Regions from separate parts of the Halomonas sp. 707B3 genome, predicted to be linked through region 1. Evidence: riboswitches for the same ligand, from Rfam matches in the RefSeq annotation. Region 1 holds a riboswitch; each other region holds the start of a gene.

Region 1 (5,757 bases):
TTATGAGGGCGCAGGTTGTATATTTCCAGCCCTCACCCAAGGAGCCTTTATGTCCCGCGATCGAAACGTACTAGGTGAGCCGTTAACACCCTGCTGCCACTCTCCTAAAACCGGCTTCTACCGCGATGGGTTTTGCCGCGTTGGCCCTGACGATGTGGGAGTGCATTCGGTATGCGCGCTGGTTACTGAGGAGTTTTTAGCCTTTTCTAAAGCACAGGGAAACGATTTGGTTACCCCTCGCCCGGAGTATGGCTTTCCTGGCCTGACCCCAGGCGACCGCTGGTGCTTATGCGCCCACCGCTGGGCCGAAGCTGCCGAGGTAGGGCTGGCACCGCCGGTGATTCTTTCCGGCACGAACGAGCGCACCCTGGAGATTATTCCACTGATTAAGCTACAGCAGCATGCGTTGGATGCGGTGCATTAATCTGTACCGCTACCTATTGCGACTTCATTGGTGAAAATTAGCCACTGGAATTTCTATGCAACCTCTCTACACTTCTATTTCAATAACTCTACAATTTAGTTAGCGATGCCCCAATGGCGGCGTCCGATGGGAGTGTGCCATGACCGCAATCGATATGACGCTTGGCGACCGCCTAACGTTGAAGCAGTTAGCCCACGCGATTCAAAACGGCTTTTCGCCGATTGTCGAAGTGGAGTCCATGGACGGTATCTATAAGGTTCGCTTCCATCACGCTAATGGGGTGTCGGATCTTAGCGATGCCCACGGCCGCGTTCGTACTTTTCTTGGCACAGGGGAGATTCGCGATACCCTGGGGCAGTTGGGGCTTACCCATGGCGTGCTCACCTGCGCTGACCAGTGCGGCGATGAGATGATTGGTGTCTCTGGCCGTGCAATTACCCCAGATGAAATGCTGACCTACGGCACCCGCATCGCCTTCCGCTAATCGTTGCTGAAAAGTAGCGGCTGCACTGGGGCTTTACAGCCTCGCTCAAGGCTAGGATAGTACCCCCAACGACAGGGGCGCCGCTTGGCGGCTGAGAAGCACCCTTTGAACCTGAACCGGATAACGCCGGCGTAGGGAGTCGTGGTGCTTTTCACCACCTCCTCCGCCGGGAGGATGCTATGACCCACCCCCCGCTTGGCGAGATGCTCGTCACTCTGCGCGATACCACGCCGCTTGTTCACTGCATGACTAACTATGTTGCGATGAACAGCACGGCTAACCTGCTGCTGGCTACGGGCGCCTCGCCTGCCATGCTGCATGCCCCTGAAGAGGTGGCTGAATTCACCGCAATAGCGGGCGCACTCTCCATTAACATTGGCACGCTCTCTACCCCTTGGGCAGAGTCGATGCAGCTTGCCGCTCGCACGGCTAAAGAAACAGGCACCCCGTGGGTGTTAGACCCAGTAGCGGTCGGGGCCACCGCCTTTCGTCAGCAGGTCTGCACCGCGCTGCTTGCCCATCGGCCTAACGTCATTCGCGCCAACGCATCGGAAGTCATGGCGCTCACTGGCTTAGCCAGCCAAGGTCGCGGCGTCGATGCCACCACCACAACGGAGGATGCCGCCCAAGCGGCGATCAAGCTGGCAAAGCAGCAGTGCTGCATTGTTGCCATGACCGGCGAAACCGATTTTATTACCGATGGCACCCACCACTACCGTTTAACGGGCGGCCACGCGCTAATGCCGCGCGTAACCACCCTGGGCTGCGGGTTAAGCGCTTTGGTAGCGGGGTTTTTGGCCGCCAACCAGGCCCATCCACTTTCGGCAACGCTGGCTGCGCTGGCGTGCTTCAGCATTGCCGGAAGCCGTGCGGGGCAGCAGGCCAGTGGGCCGGGCAGTTTTCAGGTCGCGCTACTGGATGCGCTGTATGCCCTTACCCCTGACGATCTCTCTTCTCTTAGCCAGCTGGAGACGCTCCATGCCGTTTGATCTTTCGCTCTATTTAGTCACCGATGCTGCGTTATGCGCCGAAACGGGGCTTGAAGCGACCGTGAAAGCCGCCGTGAAGGGGGGCGTGACCATGGTGCAGCTGCGCGATAAGCATGCCAGCGATAAGGCCATGATTGCCCAGGCAACACGGCTGAAAGCACTGCTGGAAGGTAGCGGTGTGCCCTTGATCATTAATGACCGCTTAAACGTCGCCATCGCCAGCCGCGCCGATGGCCTGCACGTTGGCCAGAGCGACACCGCCGTTCAAGAGGCGCGCCAGGCACTGGGGCGCCAGGCCATTATTGGGCTGTCGATCAATACGTTGGAACAGCTGCAAAGCGCCCCCGTGGCGCTGCTGGATTACGTGGGACTGGGGCCGGTGTTTGCTACCGTGAGCAAGCAGGATCACGCTCAGCCGATTGGCTTTGATGGCTTAGCAGAGCTTGCCAGCGCCTGCCCCCTGCCCAGCGTGGCGATTGGCGGCTTAAAAGCCGAACACGCTGCTCAAGTCAGTGCGGCAGGCGCGAACGGCATCGCGGTGATTTCAGCAATTTGCGGCCAGTCCGACCCACACCAAGCGGCTCTCGCGTTTCGCGCCGGATGAGTCCGTTTATCCACCTCACCGCCTTTGCCAACGTAGTGGCTGAGTTTGGCAGGCCATCTCCGTGGAGCTTTCCCCATGCTACCTAGCCTGTTTATTTCCCATGGCTCGCCCATGCTTGCCCTAACGCCCACCCCCGCCCATCACTTTTTACGGGAGTTGGGCCAAACCCTACGCCCTAAGGCCGTGGTGGTCGTTTCCGCGCACTGGGAGACCCCACACTTGCAGGTCAGCAGCAGCGTAAAGCCTGTCACCATCCACGATTTTGGCGGCTTTCCTGATGCGCTGTTTGCGGTTCAGTACCCTGCTCCTGGTAACCCTGAGCTGGCCCAACGGCTGGCCAAGCAGCTCGGCGCCACGCCCGTGGAGCGCGGCCTGGACCACGGTGCCTGGGTGCCACTCTCACTGATGTACCCTGACGCTGACGTGCCGGTAGTGTCGCTTTCGCTTCCCAGCCGTTGGAGTAATACCGAGTTGATAGCCCTGGGCGAGCAGCTGGCAATGCTGCGCCAGGAGGATATTTTAGTGGTTGGCTCGGGGAGCTTGACCCATAACCTCTATGAGCTTCAGCCACAGGGTAGCCAGATACCGGCCTGGGTAGGTAGCTTTGCCGAGTGGGTTAATGCACGGCTGCGCGAGGGCGATCGTGACGCGCTGGCCAACTGGCAAACCGCCCCAGACGCCAAGCGCAATCATCCCACGCCAGAGCACTTCCAGCCGCTGCTGGTGGCTATGGGAGCAGGCGGCAGCGCCGCCACCCAGCTACACCACAGTGTTGAGCACGGCGTGCTGGCAATGGATGTCTATCAGTTTGCCTAGCGCTTACGCTGTGGGGCGGCGCTTCAAAGTGGTGCGTCGGTCATGGTAGGCAATGGCGAGCCCGCTGATCATAATCAGTACGCTGCCGACCCATACCCAGAGGTCGGGCAGTTCACCCCAGAACCACCAGCCTAGCAGCACTGCCCAGAGCATCGCGGTGTAATCAAACGGTGCCGCAATGGCTGCAGGTGCATAGCGAAACGCAAGAGTAATAAATGCCGTGGCCCCTACGCCTAACACGCCGGATACTACAAAGCCTAGCCAGTGCCAGGGCTGCGGCGTTTGCCATACCCAGGGCAAGCTGATTGCGGTGACCACCAGCGGCACCATGGTCATGTAGAACACCATGGCCCAGAGGTGCTCGTTCGCGCCATAGCGCCGCGCCGTGACCATCATCAGGGCATAAAATACCGCTGCGGCCAGCAAAATCATGGCGCCTAGTTGAAACGCATCTCCGCCCGGGCGAACTACAATCAGCACGCCCACAAAGCCTACCAGTGATGCTACAAGCACTGGCGGATCAATACGCTCACCTAAAAGCGGCACGGATAGCAGCGTGACAAATAGCGGTGCGACAAACGCAATGGCGGTGGCTTCTGCCAGCGGTAACAGGGTTAGCCCCCACACAAAGCACACCATGGTGGCGGTGTAGATCAACCCACGCAGCAGATGAACGCCTGGCCGCTTGGTGCGCAGCTTACGTAGCCCGCCGCTAAAATAAGCCAACAGAGCAATGAGCGGTAACGATACCAGCGTGCGGAAAAAAATAATTTGTATCGGGGAGTGCACCGCCCCTAACCACTTTGATACTGCGTCCCCTAGTGCTAAAAACAGCACGCCTAAGCACATGCAAAGTATGCCTTTTAAGGATGGCGTCATAAACATGCTCCTTGTGTTGCTATTGTTATGGTCCTACTCGGATATCATCGACATACAATAAAAAGCCCCGCCAACGTACATTAGCGGGGCGGTGAACCACTGCGGTGGTTAAAGGCTTGCGTTGACCACCATACAATCCATGCCCTGCGCCTGAAGCGTTTGGCAAGCTTGCCGCGCCTGGGATTCGTTTAGCGAGACCACACGAGCGCGAAATACCGTGGCTTGTCCTTGAAGTTGGTCGATCGCTACGCGCCCGCCGACACTGTTGGGTAAGCGCTGCACGGCTTGGCGAGCCAATTGCTCAGCTTGGGCCGCCTGGCTAAAGGCACCTACTTGAATGCCCCAGCCAGCAGAGGCCATTTGCGCAGTGGGAGATGCCGTCGCCAGCACGCGCTCCCGCTCAATAAAGGCTTGCAGTGGATCTTGCGAGGCAGCTTCTGGTGCCTCCTCACGTGCGGCCTCCGCTTGGAGAAGCTGGGCCTCAACGGTTTGTGCCGGCGTACTGTTAGACATGGGCCGTGTGGGTGATAGCGACGTGGCGGAGACATTAGCCATCATCGGTTGTGAGCGAGGCTGAGTAAGCGGTTGGGCTGGTCCCGCAAACCCCATAAACTCACTTGAGAAACTGGTATCAGCAAGCCATGAGCGTTGATCTCTTAGCGACGCACGCATAAAGCTGCGGTCTAGCAGATCTGCCATATGGGTATCACGGGAAGAGGAACTGAATCCACCCATCACTACGGCTACCATACGGCGGCCATCATGGACAGCAGTGGTGGCCACGTTAAAGCCTGAGGCGCGAATGAAACCAGTTTTTAAGCCATCGGCCCCTGGGTAGTCACGCACCAATCGGTTGTGGCTGGTATGGCGAGTACCGCGGTAGGTGAACTCCTGCAAACCGAAATAGTGGTAATACTGGGGAAAGTCCTGCATCACCCGCACCGAGAGCGTCAACATATCTCGCGCGGTGGTGATTTGCAGATCATCCGGTAAGCCCGAAGCATTGCGGAAGGTAGTGGCATTCATGCCCAACTCACGCGCCTTCGCCGTCATCAGGTTCGCAAAGCGTTGCTCGCTGCCTCCTAGTGCCTCTGCCACCACGACCGCCACATCGTTGGCAGAACGCACTGCTAAGGCGCGAATGGCCGTATCCACCGGGATAGAGCTACCTGCCGAGAGCCATAGTTTGGTCGCGGGCATGGCCGCTGCCTGGGCCGAGACGGACAGCGGCTGATTGAGGCTCAGCGTGCCATTTTCCAGCGCTTCAAACGTTAAATATAACGTCATCATTTTGGTTAGCGATGCGGGGTAGCGCGGCTCATCAGCATTTTCAGCGTACATTACCTCGCCGTTCTCCAGATCGACCACAATGCCTGCATAACGCGGGTTTCCCTGGGCACTAGCGCTGCCAACGAACGTCACGACGAGCACTATTAACAGCCATTGAGCTACCCAAGACGCTGCGCCCATTCTCCGTGTTGTTGCCATACCGACCTCTTGCTGATTGAACACGCCGCGATGCCGTTTACCGCTCTTACGGCTGCTGCTTTAGCCTAGCATG
Region 2 (5,757 bases), on a different contig from region 1:
TATCCAACAGTGCTAGCTCGTTAAGCGCAGCCAAACGGGCATTTTCGTTAGGAGGTAACAGGTGGCTCATGGCGATCGCACCTACAGTAGTAGTCAGACCCCTGCCAGCATAACGCGAAACGAAATTTCCTGCTTAACGCCTTGATTAACGGGCAAGGACGCGGCGCTTGTTGGCTCCAGCAATGATCATACTCACTGCAGTTGAGAGCAGCAGCGCCCCAACAAACGGGCCAAGGGTTGGTACGCTGCCGGGGAAGGTGGCTGCTATCACGCCCGCACTAACACTGCCTTGGCTCAACCAACCCGGCAGCACAGCGCCCACTAGCCCAGCAAGCCCGCCGCCTATCGCAGCCATAGGCGTCATGCGTTGCCATAAGCCAAGCAGTACCGGTACCACGATGGCGGCACACAGCAGATCGGCAATCAGGAACAGGCGAAGCACCGAGAGCCCCTGCAGAGCAATCACAATCACCGGCACCATGATCGCGACAGTGAGCCAGCGGGCCTTGGTTAAAGCATCTGGGCGGTCGCCGCTGGCCCATAGCGAGGCAATCCCGTTTTGTAACGTGTCGACGCTAGACGTGACCAGGGTAACGGCAAGTACCAGTGACGGCAGAGTGATCCATATCGGCGCATCGCTTAACAGCGCAAAAAACGGCATGGGCGGCTCACCTAAGCTGACACCGCTCATGGCGGCCATCATGCCCACGCCACCAATTACCATCACCACGAGAATCGTCATACTACCGCCTAGCCAGGCGCCACGCCCAAGGCTTTGGTCATCTTGTGCCGCCCACACCCGCTGCCAATAGCCCTGGTGGAATAAATTGGCAGCCGTCACAGCAATCACCAGCGTCAATGCCACGCTGAGCGAGCTACCGATTGGCAATGAGGGTAAAGCGGCGTCGCTGGGCATGCTCGGTAGCCGCCAAAGCGTTACGCTCGCCACCGCCAGTAGTAGGGCCAACAGCAGCCATGCCTGCCAACGGTCGGTCGCAAGGCTGGCGCGAAGGCCGCCCATCACGGTGTACACCAGCGTCGTTAGAGCAACGCCAATGATCACCACGGCAGGCGGCACATCAGAGAGCAGCGCGGTAATGGCCCCAATGGCAGTTAACTCAGCGGCTAAAAAGCAGCCCATATAAGCAACAGATACCATCGCCACAAAGCGACGAACGTTTTTGCCATAGCACGCCTCAGCAAACTCCGCGATGCTGCGCCCTTCTGGCAGCGCTTGGCGTATTTTTGGCCCATAAAGGCCCAATACAATAAACGGAAGCGCCGAGCCAAAGGCATAGCCCAGCAGCGCCACGGGGCCAACAAAGGCACCAATTTCAGGTGGAGCAAACAGAATCCAGGCACCCATTCCAGAGGCTAAAAAAGACAGCCCCAGAGTGGACGCAGTTTGCGAGTTGCGGGCGGTGACATAATCATCCAGCGAGCCGCCGCCAAAGCGTGCCCGAAGACCCAGAAATGCAAAGCAGCACAGGGCTGCGCCTAACACAGCATACGTTAGGTATGGCATGTCGCGCTTCCTCCGCCGGTACGAACCGGATCAGGTTCCAGGGTCTGCGTTACGCGCATTCTCAGCCCGTTTTGGGCTCCCCTGGCGACAGTGAATGAAGGCGCTATCCTCAATCAAAGCAGCGCCGTAGTAAAGTCTTACGGCGTTTCGCGAACCGATTCGTCAGGCTTTTTCGGCACGCGCCCCATGAGATAGAACTCGGAATTAGGCGGCGTGCCCGCTAGGGTCACCAAGCGATTCGACATACCAAAAAACGCCGCAATGGCGCCAATATCCCAGCAGTCATCTAAGGTAAACCCCACTTTTTCTAAACGGGTTTGCCAGTGCGGAGAAAATTCCCCTAGTTCGATAGCGCTATGCAGCGCAAAATCGAGCATTAGACGATGACGCTCGCTTAGCCCCGCGACGGTATGGTTAATGGCGATATTATCGGCCAATAACGGGTCTTTACTGTAAATGCGTACCAGCGCGCCATGGGCAACCACACAGTACAAGCAGCGATTGCGGGCACTGGTAGCCACCACAATCATCTCCTTTTCAGCTTTGGTCAGCGTATCGGAGTCGCGCTCCATCAGGGCATCGTGATAGGCAAAAAAAGCGCGAAACTCCTCAGGGCGATGCGCCAGCATCAGAAACACATTAGGCACGAACCCCGCTTTTTCCTGCACAGCTAACATCGCATCACGAATATCGCTTGGCACATCATCCAGCGTTTCGGGAAGTTTAAAACGGCTAATAGCAGCAGACATATTGACACCTTCTTGTTATGTTCATGATATAAATAGCGCGATTAAATTAACTGGTAACAAATTGCTAACTAAAGCACCTTTCATTTCGCGTTCGCGCTCACCATACTCTTATTAAGTCCATGTCATAAAAGCCGTACGTTATCAGCAAAGCGGCGTACTAACAGGGAAACCACCATGACATACTCTGAAGCTAAAGAGCACACGCCAGGGCGTTTGCATGAGCTTTTTGCCGACCCTTACCGTGCGTTCGAAAACGATACGGATGAGCGTCAGCTACATATCCGCGTTATGCTTCATACGCTGCTAGCGCGCCCGATGCAGCGCGGGCAAGTCACTCTACGTGTCATTCATGGCTGGGAGAACGGAGGCTTTGAGCCATCTGACCTGCAGCACGCCGATTATGCGCTACATAGCTTAGATGACTACCACACTGCCGTGGAGCGCTTTACCACCGCCGCCCGGCAAAATGCGCCGCTACCTGCCGATAACACGGCCATTTTAGCTGCCCCTCTTGCCGATGCCATCGCAGATGCCGAGGCAGAAGGCCAAACGCTGACAGACGATATTGTCGAGACGCCTGCACGTTGGCCTGCGTTTGATGGTGGGTTAGCCCTCTATACGCTATTTAAGATGTATCACCGCCTGGTTTACGGCGAAGATGACAGTTATCGTTGCTCTCAGTGCGATACCCCACATGGCCCCCGTGAAATCCATGAATTCCACATGGAAGAGGGTGAGTTTGCACTGCTGGCACCCATAAGCGAGCAGCACGACGCCCCTTACCTGCTAGTGCTCCATGAAAGCCAGCTTGCCCCCATTGAGCAACTGCTCAACGACAGCCTGCCACTATTTGATCGTTTTTAACGCGCTTGCGCCTCCTCCGCTAGCGTGGAAGAGGCGCATCGCCCAACGTATAACAACGAATCTTTTACAACGAAATGGTGCTGTTAATCCCACTAGAGACGTTTTCAGGTTCGAACCAACGGGCCGTGACGGTCTTAGTTTGCGTCCAGAAAGCAATCGCCTGTTTGCCGTTGGGGCCTAAGTCACCCAGCTTGGATGCCCGAGATCCGGTAAAGCTGAAGTAAGCAACGGGAACAGGAATCGGCACATTGATACCAATTTGGCCAACGTCGATATCCGTTTCAAACCGGCGAGCCACCCAGCCAGAGTTGGTAAAAATTGACGTGCCGTTGCCATTGGGGTTGGCATTAATAAAGTTGATGGCGTCATCCAGCGTTTCTACGCTAACCACACACAGCACAGGGCCGAAAATCTCTTCCCGATAAATGGTCATATCCGCCGTTACATCGGCAAATAGCGTCGGTCCTACAAAGTTGCCATCCGGGTAGCCGTCCACCGTATAGCCACGGCCATCTACCAGAAGTGTGGCGCCCTCTTTTTCACCGGCGCTGATTAAGCGCTCAACCCGCTCTTTCGCCTGGGGCGATACCAAAGGCCCCAGGTCTGCATCGCGCTGGGAGCCTGGCCCTACTTTCATGCCACGGGCACCGGCTTCGATATCTTTTATCCACTCCCGGGCTTCCCCCACCAGCACCACTACCGAGTTCGCCATGCAGCGCTGCCCGGCCGCGCCAAAGGCAGACCCTAACAGGCTGTCAATCGCTTGGCTGCGGTTAGCGTCAGGCATAACGACGCAGTGGTTTTTGGCCCCCATCATCGCCTGCATCCGTTTGCCTGCCGCCGCGGCACGGTTGTATAGCAGCGAGCCGACATGAGTCGAGCCGATAAACGACAGCGCCTTGATATCCTGGTGGTCAGCAATTTGATTCGCTACATCCGGACCACCGTGCACCACGTTTAACACGCCAGCGGGAATGCCCGCTTCATGGGCTAGCTCGACTAGCCGCATGGTAGAGCTCGGGTCCTGCTCGGAGGGTTTCAATACAAAGGTGTTACCCGTGGCAATAGCCAGCGGGAACATAAAGCAGGGCAGCATAATCGGGAAGTTAAATGCCGTAATACCCGCGCCCACGCCTAACGGCTGGTGCATGGTATAAACATCTACCTCGTTCGCTGCGTTTTCCGCCAACTCGCCTAGCTGCAGCGAGGTAATGGAGCAAGCATGTTCCACCACCTCAAGACCGCGGCCTACTTCACCCTCGGCATCGGGCAGTGTTTTGCCATGCTCTTCGGTAATTAACGCGGCAAGCTCTGCCGTATTCTCGCGAATAAGGGCCTGAAGCTTGAGCATAATGCGCATGCGTTTACCCAGCGGCACCTTGCGCCACTCTTTAAACGCCGTTTTGGCACTGGCAACGGCCCGCTCGACCTCTTCTGAGGTGCAGAATGGAACGCGAGCCACTACCTCTTGGGTGGCCGGGTTAACAACGTCGCGCCACTCCTGGCTTTGCGACATCACTGGCTGACCATCGATATACATGGGTATTTCGCGAACGGACATAACACTGATCCTCGTGGTTGTGTTTGTTATGGATTCTAATAGGGAGCCTGTAGGGTATATCAGCAAGTTAACGTAAACGTCAATTAGCCACTCGATAAAGACAAAAACGTTTAGCCAAATGCAATTCGCCTTTCCCTCTCGGCAGCGCCCTCGCTATGCTGTTTCTAAGACATACCCGCAAAGTAGAGAGCATAGCTTTCCTATAGATGCACCAAGGGCTTCAGACAAGAAGACGGTTTCATCCAACTACGCGGCTTAACACCAGGAGGCATCCATGCAGACATTTAGCTGCCGCTGCGGCAACCCACTGTTTTTTGAAAACACTCACTGCCTGGCCTGCGAGTCTGATGTTGGCTGGTGCCCTACTTGTAGCAATATTGTCGCGCTGGAACCGCTAGACAACGGCGGCTACCGTTGTACCCATGAAGGCTGCGGCACAGCGCTCATGCAATGTCACAACTACTCGGCGGAAAACGTGTGTAACCGCATGGTGGTCATGGCTGAAGGTCATGCAGACTCACTCTGCGACTGCTGCCGCTACAACGATGTGATTCCTGACCTGGGTACTCCCGGTAACCGCGAGCGCTGGGCGGCGCTGGAAGCGGCCAAGCGGCGGCTCTTCCATACCTTGGATCTGCTCAAGCTGCCCCACGGTACCGAAGGGGAAAATATCCGTGTGCCGCTGAGCTTCTCGTTTATGGCCGATGCGCTACCCGACCAAGGGCTATGGCGCTCTACAGCAAGCCAAGAAAAGGTGTATACGGGCCATGCTAATGGGCATATCACTATCAATGTCAAAGAAGCCGATGACGTTGAGCGGGAGCGGCTACGCGTGGATATGAATGAATCTCACCGTACGCTGATCGGTCACTTTCGCCATGAGATTGGCCACTACTACTGGGATCTTCTCGTAAAAGGCCAAGATGAGAGCACCAGTTGCCGTGTCTTTGGCGATCACAACAACCCCACTTATAGTGATGCGCTAGAACAGTACTACCAGCAAGGAGCACCCACTGACTGGCCGACACGCTTTATTTCCGCCTACGCCTCCATGCACC
Region 3 (5,757 bases), on a different contig from region 1:
TCGCCATCCCTTTCCAAAACGAAGGTATTAGTTTTTATTTCATTTCCGTTTTGACTAGGAAGCCTAGCAAGAATTATATTGAACAAAGGTAGGTAGCGGTCATCCATTCTGCTGTTACATTTGATATCGAAGTTGCGAACGATTTCTTCGGCATCACGTGTTTCAAAATGAACCATGTCCCCATAGTCTTTTGCCAGCTCAGCAATATACATTAAATTGGAAGGATTAATCCATTGAGCGGCACTCATTTGGTTTTGTGGCGCTCCGCGCCCACGATCATACATAGACGCAAGGAGTTCTTGAGCCCTTATTTTACCTTTAAGAGCAGCACTGCGGAACCATTTAACTGCTTCCTGATCGTTTTGTTCGACGCCGCGACCATTAGCATAGGCAATCCCAAGGTTAGTTTGAGCCCATGCTAATCCCTGATTGGCAGCTAAGCTATGCCATTTAAATGCTTCTACAAGATCTTTCTTAACCCCTCGTCCGTGTTCATACATCAACGCAAGATTAGCTTGAGCCTCAGAATTTCCCTGTTCAGCAAGAGGTTTGAACAATCTAAAAGCGGTAGAGTAATCCTTTTCCTCCAGAGCTTTTTCAGCCGCGGAGAATGATTGCAATAGTGTCAATTCTTGTCCAAAAACAGGTGCGTAAAGACAAAGAACAAGTATGAATATAGGATAACGAATCACAATTTTTGAAACCTCTTCTGATTAAGTCCTACCGCAAAAGCTATTGATTGCGTGATGGCATAAATTTTTACAAGGCCTGCCTGCTGGTTGATTGGCATGAATTTTTATGCTTTTATCTCAACCCAAAATCATCGTTCGGAGCGAGCAAAAGCTTTGGCCCTGAGCACCAGCGAAATTCACCTTCGGAAGGTAGCTCGTGTGGAAACGGCAAAACTCCGAGTTCATACGCATTTAAAAGAGCATCTGTTGAAAGGTGTTTATCACCTTGCTCTACACATTTGTCGCAAACGAGACGACTGTTCACGGCGCGAACTTCTGTATACCTCAAAATCTTAGATTTTCGTAAGATCTCGTAATTTTCTCTAATTGCTTTTGAGAAGCCTTGCACTGCTTTGGGGTCGCATATCCCTAAGAGTTGGTTGCATGCCTCATAGGATTCTCGGGGCTCTGGAGATGACGCGCGATATATTGCCTCACGCGCTGTAGTTCCAGCCAATGTTATCGTAACGGGAGAAGGAAAGAAGGAGACTGAACTCAATATGCTTTCGAACTTTTCCCAAAACTCTTCAATACCAAGGGTGTAGCCATTTAATTCAATTTTACGAATTTCACGTATCTTTTCGTTTGCTTTCCTAACGCGTTCTTGTTCGAGTTCAAACGGCGTTATCCCAATTCTCCGTGCGAGCGCTATTTGGTCTTCCGCTTCACTGAGAACTTTGTCTTTTAGCGCTACACGCTGTTCCGGTGTAAGTTCGATATAACAGTTGATGAGGCTTTCTATCTCAAACCAGACTTTATCTTTGTATTTTTCCTCATCCGAACTGAGGTCAGCGATGTTTTTTATCATTGCCCTATTCATCCGTACTGATATTTATTTCGGAGATCGGAACTCTCACGTGTGTTGAATTCTCCTCACTAAGCCACTGAGGAAGAATTGATAACTCTAGGTTGATTGGCACATTGGGGTCATCAAATTTCCCGTTCTCAAGTGCAGCAACAAGTGCCACCTTGGTTTTTTTGTCCAAGTAGATATTGAGTAAGGCTCCCTCACTCCGATGCCGAATGTATATCTCAATGCCGCTCATTTCATTTTTCCTTCTTCGGTTACACAGCGTAACTCGGCAGCCTAACAGTGATTATACACCCTGCAATAAAACCTCAATGAACGCGACGTCACATTGACTGCTGGTTCACAGCCATCAAATTGACTCTACACCATTGACTCTATTGAAAGCAAAGCGAATTTTGGCTTTATATCCAAAATTCGCGGGCTTGCGCGTTTTGCTTGCCTCAATAATACTGTCTTTATGAACAGCATAATTGGGGCATCCACCTATGAAACTGATGGAACGCGTCAAGGCAACCATAGGGGGCAAGCACTCAATGCCATCGTCTTTTCTTGTTGTTTATTGATTTCACGGCAGCCCACTTCTGTGCGCCCAATAAAATAAGCCCCCTTGCATCTCCCCCACCCGCCTCCTACACTCCATCCACGAACAGCTTGACGGGGTGCCGGTGATATCCGGCTGAGATGGCGCAGGGTGAGCTTTTGGCTACCGAGCGCTGGTCCCGCTGAACCTGATCCGGCTAATGCACTGCTTTTTGAATGGCGGCGCGGGTACCGGCGTAGGGATCAAGCGATGGCCGCGGCGCACCTTTACGCCACCCTTCCGTGCCATTCCCTCGATCTTTCTCGCCTGCCCTCCGGATCATTACCACCGGAGGCATCATGGGCTACCGCTTTACCGATCTCACCACCGCTTGCCAAGACGATTGGTGCGCTTATATCGAGCACGATTTCGTGCGCCAGCTGGGCAACGCCACGCTGCCTGAGGCGTCGTTTCGCCACTACCTGAAGCAGGATTACCTGTTCTTGATCCACTTCGCCCGCGCCTACGCGCTGGCCGCCTACAAAAGCCCCACCCTGGCGGATCTGCGCCAAGCCCATGAAGGCCTGAAAGCCATTGTGGATGTGGAGCTGGGCTTGCACGTGGGCTTTTGCGAGGAGTGGGGCATCAGTGAGCAAGCGCTTGCCGAACTCCCCGAAGCCCGCGCCACGCTGGCCTACACCCGCTATGTGTTGGATACCGGCAACCGAGGCGATCTGCTGGATTTGCACGTGGCGCTGGCCCCCTGCTTGGTGGGCTACGGCGAAATCGCCAACTGGCTGAACGCGCAGCCTTCTACCCTGCGCGACGCGCAAAACCCTTTCGATGCTTGGATTGCCATGTACGAAGGCGAGGAATTCCAAGCCGCCATGCAGGCGGAACTTGCGTGGCTGGATGCCCGCTTAGCCGATGTCACCCCCGCCCGTTTTGCTGAGCTAAGCAAAATCTTCCGCGATGCCACCCGCCTGGAAATCGATTTTTGGCAGATGGGTTTAGACCTTTCTGAATAATGACCAACAACAAGGAAACCGTTATGACCAAGACTGTTAAAAGTAAAACTGCCCACTTTTTAGCCGAAACCGCCCAGGTGGATGCCGCCGCCGTGGCGCCGCTGCCCGGCTCGCGCAAGGTGTACGTGGAAGGCTCGCGGCCAGATATTCGCGTGCCGTTTCGGGAAATCACTCTCTCGCCCACCAAAACCAGTGGCGTGGATGAACAGAACCCGCCGCTGCTGGTGTACGACACCTCCGGCCCCTACACCGATCCCAACGCCAATATCGATTTGCGCCAAGGCCTGCCGGAGCTTCGCCGGGCCTGGATTGAAGAGCGCAACGACACCGAGTTTTTAGATGGCCCCACCAGCCAATACGGCCAGCGCCGCGCCAACGACCCGACGCTGGCCCAGCTGCGCTTTGATTTAACCCGCACCCCGCGCCGGGCACAAGCGGGCAAGAACGTGACCCAGCTGCACTACGCCCGCCAGGGCATCATCACGCCGGAAATGGAGTTTATCGCCCTGCGGGAAAACCAACGCCGCCAGGCGTTGGGTACGGCAGAGGTGGAGCGCATTCTGGGCCATCAGCATGCGGGCCAGAGCTTTGGCGCTAGCCTGCCCAAGGAAATTACCCCGGAGTTCGTGCGCGATGAGGTGGCCCGTGGGCGGGCGATTATTCCCAATAACATCAACCATCCGGAAAGCGAGCCGATGATCATTGGCCGCAACTTCCTGGTGAAGATCAACGGCAACCTGGGCAACTCGGCGGTCACCTCTTCCATTGAAGAGGAAGTGGACAAGATGACCTGGGGCATCCGCTGGGGCGCGGATACCATCATGGACCTCTCCACCGGCCAGAACATCCATGAAACCCGCGAGTGGATCATCCGCAACTCGCCGGTGCCGATTGGTACGGTGCCCATCTATCAGGCGCTGGAGAAGGTCAACGGCATTGCCGAAAACCTCACCTGGGAGATCTTCCGCGATACGCTGATCGAGCAGGCGGAACAGGGGGTGGATTACTTCACCATTCACGCGGGGGTGCTGCTGCGCTATGTGCCGCTCACCGCCAACCGCGTCACCGGCATTGTTAGCCGTGGCGGCTCCATCATGGCAAAGTGGTGTTTGTATCACCATCAAGAGAGCTTCCTGTATACCCACTTCGAGGAGATCTGCGAGATCTGCAAGCAGTACGATGTGGCGTTCTCGCTGGGCGACGGCCTGCGCCCCGGCTCGATTGCCGATGCCAATGATGAAGCGCAAATGGCGGAGCTGAAAACCCTAGGCGAGCTGACCCACATTGCCTGGAAGCACGATGTACAGGTGATGATCGAAGGCCCCGGCCATGTGCCCATGCACCTGGTGAAGGAGAACATGGACAAGCAGCTGGAGTACTGCGACGAAGCGCCCTTCTATACCCTTGGGCCGCTGGTGACGGATATCGCCCCCGGCTACGACCATATTACCTCTGGCATTGGGGCGGCGATGATTGGTTGGTTTGGCTGCGCCATGCTCTGCTACGTGACGCCGAAAGAGCACCTGGGCCTGCCCAATAAGGACGACGTAAAAACCGGCATCATTACCTACAAGATTGCCGCCCACGCAGCGGATTTAGCCAAGGGCCATCCGGCCGCGCAGCGCCGTGATAATGCGCTCTCCAAGGCGCGCTTCGAGTTCCGCTGGGAGGACCAGTTCAACCTGGGCCTAGACCCCGACACCGCGCGGGAATACCACGATGAAACCCTACCGAAGGACTCCGCCAAGGTGGCGCACTTCTGCTCCATGTGCGGGCCGAAGTTCTGCTCGATGAAGATCAGTCAGGAAGTGCGCGATACCTACCGCGACCGCGCCCCGGAAAACGCCAGCGAAAGCGACGCCGAAGCAGTGAAGCGCGGCATGCAGGAGCAGGCGGAGAAGTTCCGCCGGGAAGGCAGCGAGCTTTACCAGGAGGTATAAAAAAGCGGCATCGCACGCTGCCTGTGGCCCTCAGGAAACCTTGAGGGCCACTTTTAATACGCCGTCGCGCTGGTGGGAGAACAGGTCGTAGGCTTCGACGATATTATCCAGCGCGTAACGGTGGGTCACCATGGGGCCAAGATCCAACCGTCCGGCGGCAATGATGCTCATCAGCCTGCGCATACGCTCTTTGCCGCCAGGGCAAAGTGAGGTAACGATCTTGTGGTCACCCAGGCCCGCACAGAAAGCACCCAGCGGAATCGTTAGGTCTTGGGAGTAAACACCCAGGCTGGAGAGCGTTCCACCGGGTTTTAGCACCCGCAGAGCGGACTCAAAAGTCTGTTGCAGTCCAAGCGCTTCAATCGCGGAATCGACGCCGCGCCCGCCGGTGATTTTGAGAATTTCCTCGACCACATCCACCTTGCGGAAATCCAGCGTTACATCCGCGCCCATCTGCTTGGCCATCTGTAAACGCTCATCAACACCGTCTACCGCAATGATCATCCCGGCCCCACGCAACCGCGCACCCGCCGTGGCGCATAGGCCAATCGGCCCTTGGGCGAATACCGCCACCGTGTCGCCAATTTTGATACCAGCGGCTTCGGCACCGGCAAAGCCGGTGGACATAATATCCGGGCACATCAGCACTTGTTCGTCGGTTAGGCCATCCGGCACTGGCGAGAGGTTGGCCTGGGCATCCGGCACCAGCAGGTACTCGGCTTGGGCG

What was found. A riboswitch is a leader RNA that binds a small molecule or an ion and turns the genes downstream of it on or off. The one in region 1 is predicted to bind thiamine pyrophosphate.
Region 2: linked by a shared signal. The riboswitch ahead of BIS10_RS04100 (sodium:solute symporter) and the one ahead of thiM (hydroxyethylthiazole kinase) in region 1 are both predicted to bind thiamine pyrophosphate.
Region 3: linked by a shared signal. The riboswitch ahead of tenA (thiaminase II) and the one ahead of thiM (hydroxyethylthiazole kinase) in region 1 are both predicted to bind thiamine pyrophosphate.

The regions. Positions count from the first base shown of each region.
Region 1 covers NZ_JAMZBE010000084.1:5,140-10,896, forward strand. Annotated here, with positions in the region: gene BIS10_RS11900 (DUF2237 family protein) at 50-424, shown strand; gene BIS10_RS11905 (hypothetical protein) at 564-908, shown strand; TPP riboswitch at 972-1,063, shown strand; gene thiM (hydroxyethylthiazole kinase) at 1,088-1,897, shown strand; gene thiE (thiamine phosphate synthase) at 1,887-2,501, shown strand; gene BIS10_RS11920 (dioxygenase) at 2,577-3,317, shown strand; gene BIS10_RS11925 (DMT family transporter) at 3,321-4,196, opposite strand; gene BIS10_RS11930 (D-alanyl-D-alanine carboxypeptidase) at 4,305-5,684, opposite strand.
Region 2 covers NZ_JAMZBE010000017.1:8,412-14,168, forward strand. Annotated here, with positions in the region: gene BIS10_RS04095 (diguanylate cyclase domain-containing protein) at 1-70, opposite strand, end outside; gene BIS10_RS04100 (sodium:solute symporter) at 146-1,525, opposite strand; TPP riboswitch at 1,515-1,618, opposite strand; gene BIS10_RS04105 (peroxidase-related enzyme) at 1,663-2,274, opposite strand; gene BIS10_RS04110 (hypothetical protein) at 2,449-3,138, shown strand; gene BIS10_RS04115 (CoA-acylating methylmalonate-semialdehyde dehydrogenase) at 3,203-4,699, opposite strand; gene BIS10_RS04120 (putative zinc-binding metallopeptidase) at 4,974-5,757, shown strand, end outside.
Region 3 covers NZ_JAMZBE010000077.1:6,664-12,420, reverse strand. Annotated here, with positions in the region: gene BIS10_RS11315 (tetratricopeptide repeat protein) at 1-692, opposite strand, end outside; gene BIS10_RS11310 (hypothetical protein) at 805-1,539, opposite strand; gene BIS10_RS11305 (hypothetical protein) at 1,544-1,777, opposite strand; TPP riboswitch at 2,188-2,342, shown strand; gene tenA (thiaminase II) at 2,422-3,090, shown strand; gene thiC (phosphomethylpyrimidine synthase ThiC) at 3,114-5,030, shown strand; gene BIS10_RS11290 (NAD(P)-dependent alcohol dehydrogenase) at 5,061-5,757, opposite strand, start outside.